Teredinibacter purpureus: one gene and its partner. The protein of the gene in region 1 binds, or shares a complex with, the protein of each later gene. Links are inferred from orthologs where the notes say so. Each region holds a gene or a part of one and is shown in the gene's direction. Other genes may lie near its edges.

Region 1 (4,607 bases):
GCCGAGGTTGATGCAAGCAAGTTAACAGCTAAAGCCGTTGAGAAAGCAATCGCTCACTATCGTGGCGATATCAAACAAATCCCACCTATGTATTCTGCTCTGAAGCGCAATGGCCAGCCTTTATATAAATTGGCACGCGAAGGTATAGAGGTTGAGCGCGAAGCTCGCCCCGTCACTATTTATAATTTCGAGCTTCTTGATTTTCGCCCAGGCCAATACGCCGAGGCGGATGTGCGCGTGGAATGCAGTAAAGGTACTTATATTCGAAGTTTAGCGGAAGATATCGGGCGGGATCTGGGCGTCGGTGCCCATGTTCAATCGTTACGACGTATTCAGGCTGGTCCGTTTATGGAAGCTCAGGTGTTAAACCTTGATGATATTGAAGCTGAGCGTGGCGATGACCGCGCCGAAACGCTGGATCATCACCTGCTTCCAACAGACGCGCCAGTGGCCGAAATGCCCGCCTTGACGCTTGATGAGCACAGTGGCTTCTATTTTTTGCGAGGTCAAGCGGTTATCAATAACGAAGTCTACCAGTTGGGAGACGAAGGTGATAAAGTGCGCGTCTTCCAGTCAACTGGTGAATTTTTAGGCGTTGGCGAAATTACAGATGATAGCCGAGTGGCACCAAGCCGCTTGGTGGCTCAGCCCTAGGGTTGGGGCCTATTCCTCAATGAGAGGGAAGGTGACAAAAGAGTTGCTTTAAACGGCAAACCGACCTACCTGTAAATATGCACGGGGCAGGCCGGAACTACGCTGTATTACTCGTGAAAACGGCGAATACAGATTCGGCATATTGATAAAAAAATGAGGAGTTTCTCATGGCACTAAGTGCTCTAGAAAAAGACGCAATCGTAAAAGAACATCAAACCTCTGAGACCGATACTGGTTCTCCAGAAGTTCAGGTTGCATTGCTAACCGCTAATATTAATAAATTGCAGGGTCACTTTGCTGACCACAAGCAAGACCACCACTCACGTCGTGGTTTAATCCGTATGGTTAACCAGCGTCGTAAGTTGTTGGATTACCTGAAAGGTAAGAATGTTAGTCGTTATGCAAGTTTGATCCAGAAGTTGGGTCTACGCCGTTAAGCGGTGATGTACCTAAGTGCCCGCCTTGTGCGGGCACTTTTACTTTCTGCTCTTTGGTTTCTTTGTCTTACTCTGCTACGAAAAAGAATTTATTTATTTTCCCGTGGTCTGAATTCTACGTTGTTACGGGGTGATGGATGAATGCGAAACCTTCGGATAGCGAACGGTTTTGAATTTGAAGGTAATTGAAAAATAAAGCGCAATGGGGCGCTTCAAACATTAAGGATAAGTAATGAATCCGGTAATTAAAAAATTCCAATATGGTAAAGATACTGTCACTCTCGAAACGGGCCGCATTGCTCGTCAAGCGACAGGTGCTGTTATGGTGAGCATGGGTGAAACCCGTGTTTTGTGTACAGTTGTTGGTGCAAGAGAAGCGAAAGCAGGTCAAGACTTCTTCCCGCTCTCTGTTCATTATCAAGAAAAAGCCTATTCTGCGGGCAAAATTCCTGGCGGGTTCTTTAAGCGAGAAGGTCGTCCATCTGAGAAAGAAACACTGACTTCTCGGTTAATCGATCGACCTATTCGTCCTTTATTCCCGAACGGGTATATGTGTGAAGTACAGGTTGTTTGTACTGTTATTGCGGCCGAGAAAGCCGTTGACCCAGATATTGCCGCTATGATCGGTACGTCTGCAGCATTGGCGATATCAGGTATACCCTTTAACGGCCCTATAGGCGCTGCTCGCGTGGGATACACCCAGAGCGAAGGCTATATTCTTAACCCAGAGTACGCGGCATTAGCGGATTCTGAGTTGGACATGGTTGTTGCGGGTACTCGTGACGCGGTACTCATGGTTGAATCTGAAGCCAATGAGTTGCCAGAAGATATTATGTTGGGTGCCGTACTGTATGCCCATCAAGAGTTGCAAGCGGTTGTTCATGCGGTTGATGAGCTGGTACGTGATGCCGGTAAAGAACGTTGGGAATGGTCAGCACCGGCTGTCAATGAAGAGCTTCAAGCTGCTGTATTGCGTGGCTTCGAGGATTCTATCGGCGTTGCTTACCGCATTATTGATAAACAAAAACGTTACAACCGTTTAAGTGAACTGCGTACACAAGCGATTGCTGAGCTTGTAACCGCAGATTCTGACGTTAAAGCTGATGACGTACAAAAGCTATTTGCAAAGATTGAAAAGCAGATTGTACGTAGCCGTGTTGTGGCTGGAGAGCCTCGCATTGATGGTCGTGACAGTAAAACTGTTCGCGGCCTTCAGGTAGAAGTTGGCGTATTACCTAAAGTACACGGTTCTGCATTATTTACGCGGGGTGAAACCCAAGCTTTGGTAGTTGCTACCTTAGGTTCCGCGCGAGATGCACAAATCATTGATGCCCTTGAAGGTGAGCGTAAAGATAACTTTATGCTGCATTACAACTTCCCTCCTTACTCAGTAGGTGAATGTGGCCGTATGGGCGGCACCGGGCGTCGGGAAGTTGGTCATGGCCGATTGGCTCGCCGTGGTGTTGCTGCGATGTTACCTTCGTCGGATGATTTCCCGTACACGATGCGTGTGGTTAGTGAGATTACAGAATCAAATGGTTCAAGCTCAATGGCTTCCGTGTGTGGTACGAGTTTGGCATTGATGGACGCGGGTGTACCGTTGAAGGCGCCTGTTGCCGGTATCGCTATGGGTTTGGTTAAAGAAGAAAACGGTTATGCCGTATTAACCGATATCTTGGGCGATGAAGATCACCTTGGCGATATGGACTTTAAAGTAGCTGGTACTACCGATGGTATTACTGCGTTACAGATGGATATCAAAATTGAAGGCATTACCGAAGAAATTATGGAGACAGCGTTAGAGCAAGCTATGCACGCGCGTTTACATATTCTTGCTGAAATGAATGCTGTGATTGCAACGCCACGTTCGAAGTTGTCGGACAACGCACCTCAATACCACACGATGAAAATTGATCCCGATAAAATTCGCGATATCATCGGTAAAGGTGGCGCTACCATACGCTCAATTACCGAAGAGACCGGCGCAACTATCGATATTGATGATGATGGCACGGTGAAGATTTACGGTGATGACGGCGATAGTCTTGCGGGCGCGATCACTCGCATCGAAGAGATTACAGCAGAAGCAGAAATCGGTGCTACTTATCAAGGTAAAGTTGTACGTATTGTTGATTTCGGCGCGTTCGTGAACTTCTTGCCAGGCAAAGATGGTTTGGTCCACATTTCTCAAATCGCTCATGAGCGAGTGCAGAATGTGACAGATTATCTGAGTGAAGGTCAAGACGTAGATGTTAAATGTTTGGATATTGATCAGCGCGGTCGTATTAAGCTTTCTATCAAAGAGTTGTTGCCTAAGCCTGAAGTAGAAACTGGATCTGACGACGCTTAATACGTTAAGCTTCATCTGCTAAAACAAGCCCGCAACTGCGGGCTTTTTTCTGTTCATTTAAAAAGGTTTACAGCGTAGTGTCTCGATTGTTTTGTGCGTTTTTTTTATGTCTCCTGCTGCCTGCGGTGCAAGCAGAGGATTTGCCGAAGGTTGAATTGGGTATTGGTTTTGCGGCACAGCACTTGCGCGATTATAGGGGCGCGGATGAGAGCCAGACTCAGGCCCTTCCCTTCCCTATTCTTATTTATCGTGGTGATCGCTTTCAGGCTGATAAAGACGGTATTCGAGGTCTCTTTTTAGAAGGTGAGGGTTGGGAATTGAATTTTAGTGCTGAAGCGGCGCTAAATGGTGGAAGTGACGAAAATACTGTGCGTGCGGGCATGGAATCACTTGATTCGGCCGTTGAGTTTGGCCCGTCGTTAAATTTTAATCTCACCGGTGAGGATTTCGATCACGGGTGGTCGCTGCGACTACCCTTAAGGGCCGTATTTGCGGTTGATCTCACGGATAAGAATATTGAGCCTATAGGTTTCAATGCAAACCCCAAAATAACCTACCGTAAGCCCGCACTATGGCGTGGCTGGAACAGTAAGGTAGATCTGGGTCTTCTCTGGGGCTCGGACGACTACCACGACTATTATTATAGTGTTGCACCCGCCATGGTTACGGCAGAGCGCACGGCCTATGATGCGGCAGCCGGTTACAGTGGTAGCTATTTCAAATTTAGTTTAAAGAAACGTAGGGGCCAATTGTGGTATGGCTGGAACCTTCGCTATGATAATCTCAGTGCAGCTGTGTTCGACGATAGTCCGTTAGCCGTAACACCGCATTATTTTTCAACAACGTTAGCAGTAGGTTGGTTCTTTTGGTCAAGCGACTAAGGTGTTGTGATGAAATTCAGTGAGTCAGAAGTTCGTGTGCTAGGTGTATTAATAGAAAAAGCGGTTACAACACCCGATCAATACCCGTTGTCGCTCAATGCTTTAACAACGGGCTGTAATCAAAAAACAAATCGAGAGCCTGTGGTTGAATATTCCGATACCCAAACGCAATCGATTATTGACGAGCTGATAAAGAAAAGTCTCGTAAGTGAAATGCGCTTGGGTGGACGAGTTCCGAAATATCAGCATCGATTTTGCAATACTGAATTTGGTGAATATCATTTT
Region 2 (4,322 bases), 1.7 Mb from region 1 along the record:
GGATGACATTGAGCAATAAATGGATCTCACTTTAGCCCTACATAAACCGCAGCAGCGCCAAGCGCGCCAATGCTCTGGGCTCTATTCTATTGCAGTTACAGATAACCTAACGTCTCCGGCGTATTTTAGAAGCGAGTACTCCATTCGCTTTCTAGATATTTGCTGAACGAAATTAGGCTGCCGCCCCCTATTTAAGGGCTGTAGAGCAATTCTGTATATTCTTTCATCCGGTTAAGCGCCCCAGCTGTATCCTTTTGTCTCCCTCCGCAGTGCCTCCGATAATTGCAGCGTAACATCGAGACACAATTACATGAAAAGAATGCTAATCAATGCTACTCAGCCTGAAGAGCTGCGCGTAGCGTTAGTGGATGGCCAATGGTTATACGATCTGGATATCGAAAATCGACATAGAGAACAGAAAAAAGCCAATATTTACAAAGGCAAAATCACTCGAATCGAACCATCTTTAGAAGCGGCTTTTGTTGAATACGACGGCGGCCGTAACGGATTTCTTCCTTTAAAAGAGATATCCCGCGAATACTTTACGAAACAGCCACGCGATATCGAAGGCCGCATCCGCATTAAAGATGTGCTTAAAGAAGGCATGGAAGTTATCGTTCAGGTCGATAAAGAAGAGCGCGGCAATAAAGGTGCAGCACTCACCACCTTCATAAGCATAGCGGGCCGATACTTGGTTCTTATGCCAAACAACCCGCGCGCTGGCGGTATTTCTCGCCGTATTGATGGCGATGATCGCTCCGAGCTCAAAGACGCGCTCAGCCAAATCGACATCCCAGAAGGCATGGGCATCATCGTGCGTACTGCCGGTGTTGGTCGCTCTGCTGAAGAACTGCAATGGGATATGGGCTACCTCACACAGCTTTGGGGCAACATTAAAAAAGCCGCTGACGAATCCAAAGCACCAGAATTTCTATTTCAAGAAAGCAACGTCATTATTCGCGCTATTCGTGATTATCTGCGCCCAGATATCGGCGAAGTAATCGTCGACAACAAAGAAGCCTTTGATCTAGCAACCACGTTTGTACAGCAAGTAATGCCGAATTACCGTAGCAAGGTAAAGATGTATGAAGAGCCTGTACCGCTTTTTAATCGTTTTCAGATAGAAGGCCAAATTGAAACAGCGTTTGAACGTGAAGTTAAACTTCCTTCTGGCGGCTCAATTGTTATTGATGTTACAGAAGCTTTAATTAGTATCGACATCAACTCCTCTCGGGCAACCAAGGGTGGCGATATTGAAGAAACCGCCGTGCAAACAAACCTAGAAGCCGCCGATGAAATTGCTCGCCAATTACGTTTGCGAGATATGGGTGGCCTCGTCGTTATCGATTTTATCGATATGCAGCCTGTTCGCAACCAGCGCGCAGTAGAAACCCGTATGCGTGAAGCCTTGAATATGGACCGAGCCCGCGTACAAGTAGGCAGAATTTCCCGTTTTGGCTTACTCGAGATGTCTCGACAGCGTTTACGCCCTTCACTCGGTGAAACAACGTCAAAAGTATGCCCTCGTTGTAGTGGGCAAGGTACCATCCGTGGCACCAAAAACATCGCTCTCTCCATACTACGCTTAGTAGAAGAAGAGGCCCAGAAAGAACGCAGCGCCGTTATTCGTGCGATCGTACCGGTAAGTGTTGCCACCTACCTACTCAACGAAAAACGTACAACGATCTCGGACATTGAACAACGACACGAAACGCGCGTCACCATTTTGCCTAACACCGAAATGGTAACACCGCATTACGACGTACAGCGCTTACGCGATGATGACACCACCACTGACAGCATCAGCTATCAGGTAGATCTCGGCAACGAAGAAAATGCCGAACCTGTCGAATCCAAAGCCATCCCTGTGAGCATGCCAAAGCCTGCCGTTCAGCTCGCGGTACCTACTCAACCGGCACCAACACCTGCCCAGAAAGCAAAACCAGCAGAACCAGGGCTCATTAGCAAGATACTTAAAACCTTAAAAGAGCTCTTTGCCAGCGAACCAAAGCCAAGCACTGAAACAAACAAAGGCAAACCTCGCACCCACCAGAAACGTGGAAACGCTAATCGCAACCGCAATCGTCGAAACACTCGTGGCGATAGAGACAGCCGTGGCGACCGAGATAATCGTGGTGATAGAGACAGCCGTGGCGACCGAGATAATCGTGGTGATAGAGACAATAAACGCGACAACGAAAATCGCGACGCCAACCGCAATCAGCGCGACGGCGCACGACGCGATCAACAAAATCGCAATCGCCGCAACACTCGCAGCGATGAAGATATCAACAAGCCCGCTACACAAGAAACAAAACCACAAGCAAAAGCGGATGACGATAAAACCAATGGTGCTGACCGCCCCAACAAGCGACCTTCCAACCGTCGCGGTCGCCCTCAGCAACGCCAGCGCGGGCCATTACCTGAAGTAGAAGCAGGTTTAACGCAACCACCGGAAATAGACGAGCTAGAGGCTGTAAGCACGCCTGCAGCTACCGAAACAGCATCCACAGAAGAGCGCTCGGCCAACAGCGAAGGTAATACCCGCCCTCGTCGCAGCCGTAATCGAAACCGCAACCGCAACCGCCGTGATGAAAACAACACAACTCAAGCGCAAACACAGGAAGGTACAGACCAATCCAATAGTGCACCTGCCGAACAATTAACCCCCGATACCACAGTAACGGAAAAAGCAGAAGCACCAGCGACACCCGTAGTAGCAGCTGTTACGCAAGAAAACAGCACGGCCAAAGACAACACAGCACAAGCGCAAAGCGAACAGGCTCGTGAAGAGACTCCCACTGCAGAAGCTCAAGACACTTCTGCAGTGGTACCTCCAGCTCCAGCTGTCATTGCCGTCGAACCTGAGACCAAGATCGAAAGTTCGCCCGTAGAAGAAAACGCTGAACACGAAAAACCTCAGCTTGCAGCCGAAGAGCCAAAGGCAGCCATAGAAGAAACCGTTGGCGTAGAAGCCGCTCCAGAAGAAAGCGTGCCGCAAGCTAAGGAAGAAACGCAATCTGCAGAGGAACCACCGAAGGCCTCACCCGCGAAAGCCGATACACCGGCACCTTCGCAGCCACGGTCGTTCTCAAGGTCCTCTAACGACCCGCGTTATGCGCCTAAACCCGTACAAAATACCTTAGTGACCAATGTAAGTGCATCTGCACAAATGGGTCGTCCACTCGATACCTCCGCTCCAGCCAAGGTTCAAAGCAAACCGCGTGATTTGGCTCGCCCTACTAACGACCCACGTCAGAGTAGAAACACGCTAGAGTCCGAGTAGACATTAGCCAAACCTAGTCAGTAGACACCTCGGCGTTCACCCTAGGCTCTACAAACAAAAAGGCCAACCCCTAAAAAGGTTGGCCTTTTTTTATTAAAACTACAAAATTCTCCACAATAAAATGGGAACCATTAACGGCATAAAACAGAACAGCGTATTCTTATGTACTCCTCTCTAACCTGCCACGAAAATCCTCTAAACTACGCTAGCATGTAAATCAAACAATGGTCTGAAAAGTGCCAGACACTCATAAAACAAGGTAAAAAGCACTTGCTAATCCCACCTTAAACTGGATTAATACGCCGCCTCAGCAACCCCTCCAAAACTCGATGTAATGACTGTACTGATTCTGTTTCTCGCGGCAACCGCGATGCTGGCCATAGCCTTAGAAGAGGTTATTCACCTAAACAAAGCCAAGAGCACCCTACTCCTCGGCTGTGTTAGCTGGATGTGCCTATTTATACACGCAAACAACACCGGCGATTTAATCGCAATTAATCACGCACTCAACGAAAACCTGCTCGACATCGCCACGCTATGGCTATTTCTAATGTCCACCATGACATTTGTAGCCTACCTAAATGCGCGCGGCCTCATTAGCGGGCTAGTACTTCGGGTTCTACCCAATTCCACATCGCTACGCAGCCTTACAATTTTTATAACGGTGTTCTCGTTAGTGTTATCCATGCTGTGCGACAACATTACCGCCACACTCGTATCTATAGCCGTTGTACAAAGCTTTAAACTTACCACTAGAGAAAAAGTGCGGCTTTGCGTGCTCTCGGTATACGCCGTTAATTCTGGTGGCGTTATCCTAATAACCGGCGATGTCACCACACTTATGATATTCAGCAACGGTCACGTGAGTATTTCCGAACTATTAACTTTAATTGTTCCCAGCTTGTGCGGGGTATTTGCTTTGATGGTAATGTTTCTCCTCCATCCAAATAAAGCCGTGGAAGCAGACACAAAAATACAACCTATACGCAAACTCGATATTGCTATAGCCGTACTCTTTTTCGGTACCATCACCGCA

What was found. The genes of interacting proteins can lie anywhere in the genome.
Region 2: the proteins of pnp (region 1) and rne are in contact, whole or in part, in a cryo-EM structure (PDB 9QH0), measured with the Escherichia coli proteins. The link is inferred for Teredinibacter purpureus from one-to-one orthologs.

What each region holds. Positions count from the first base shown.
Region 1 is NZ_CP060092.1:1,996,087-2,000,693, forward strand. Bases 949-3,882 are described here. They hold pnp (polyribonucleotide nucleotidyltransferase), read left to right. Parts: upstream 949-1,323; coding sequence 1,324-3,441; downstream 3,442-3,882. Other genes in these bases: rpsO (30S ribosomal protein S15), read left to right, coding at 949-1,091; H5647_RS08485 (MipA/OmpV family protein), read left to right, coding at 3,519-3,882. Also shown: tRNA pseudouridine(55) synthase TruB, read left to right, coding at 1-654; more of rpsO, read left to right, coding at 822-948; more of H5647_RS08485, read left to right, coding at 3,883-4,322; H5647_RS08490 (YceH family protein), read left to right, coding at 4,332-4,607. UniProt on the Escherichia coli protein: Involved in mRNA degradation. Catalyzes the phosphorolysis of single-stranded polyribonucleotides processively in the 3'- to 5'-direction. Also involved, along with RNase II, in tRNA processing.
Region 2 is NZ_CP060092.1:3,674,007-3,678,328, forward strand. The notes cover bases 1-3,486. They hold rne (ribonuclease E), read left to right. Parts: upstream 1-310; coding sequence 311-3,286; downstream 3,287-3,486. In the rest of the region: sodium:proton antiporter NhaD, read left to right, coding at 3,621-4,322. UniProt on the Escherichia coli protein: Endoribonuclease that plays a central role in RNA processing and decay. Required for the maturation of 5S and 16S rRNAs and the majority of tRNAs. Also involved in the degradation of most mRNAs.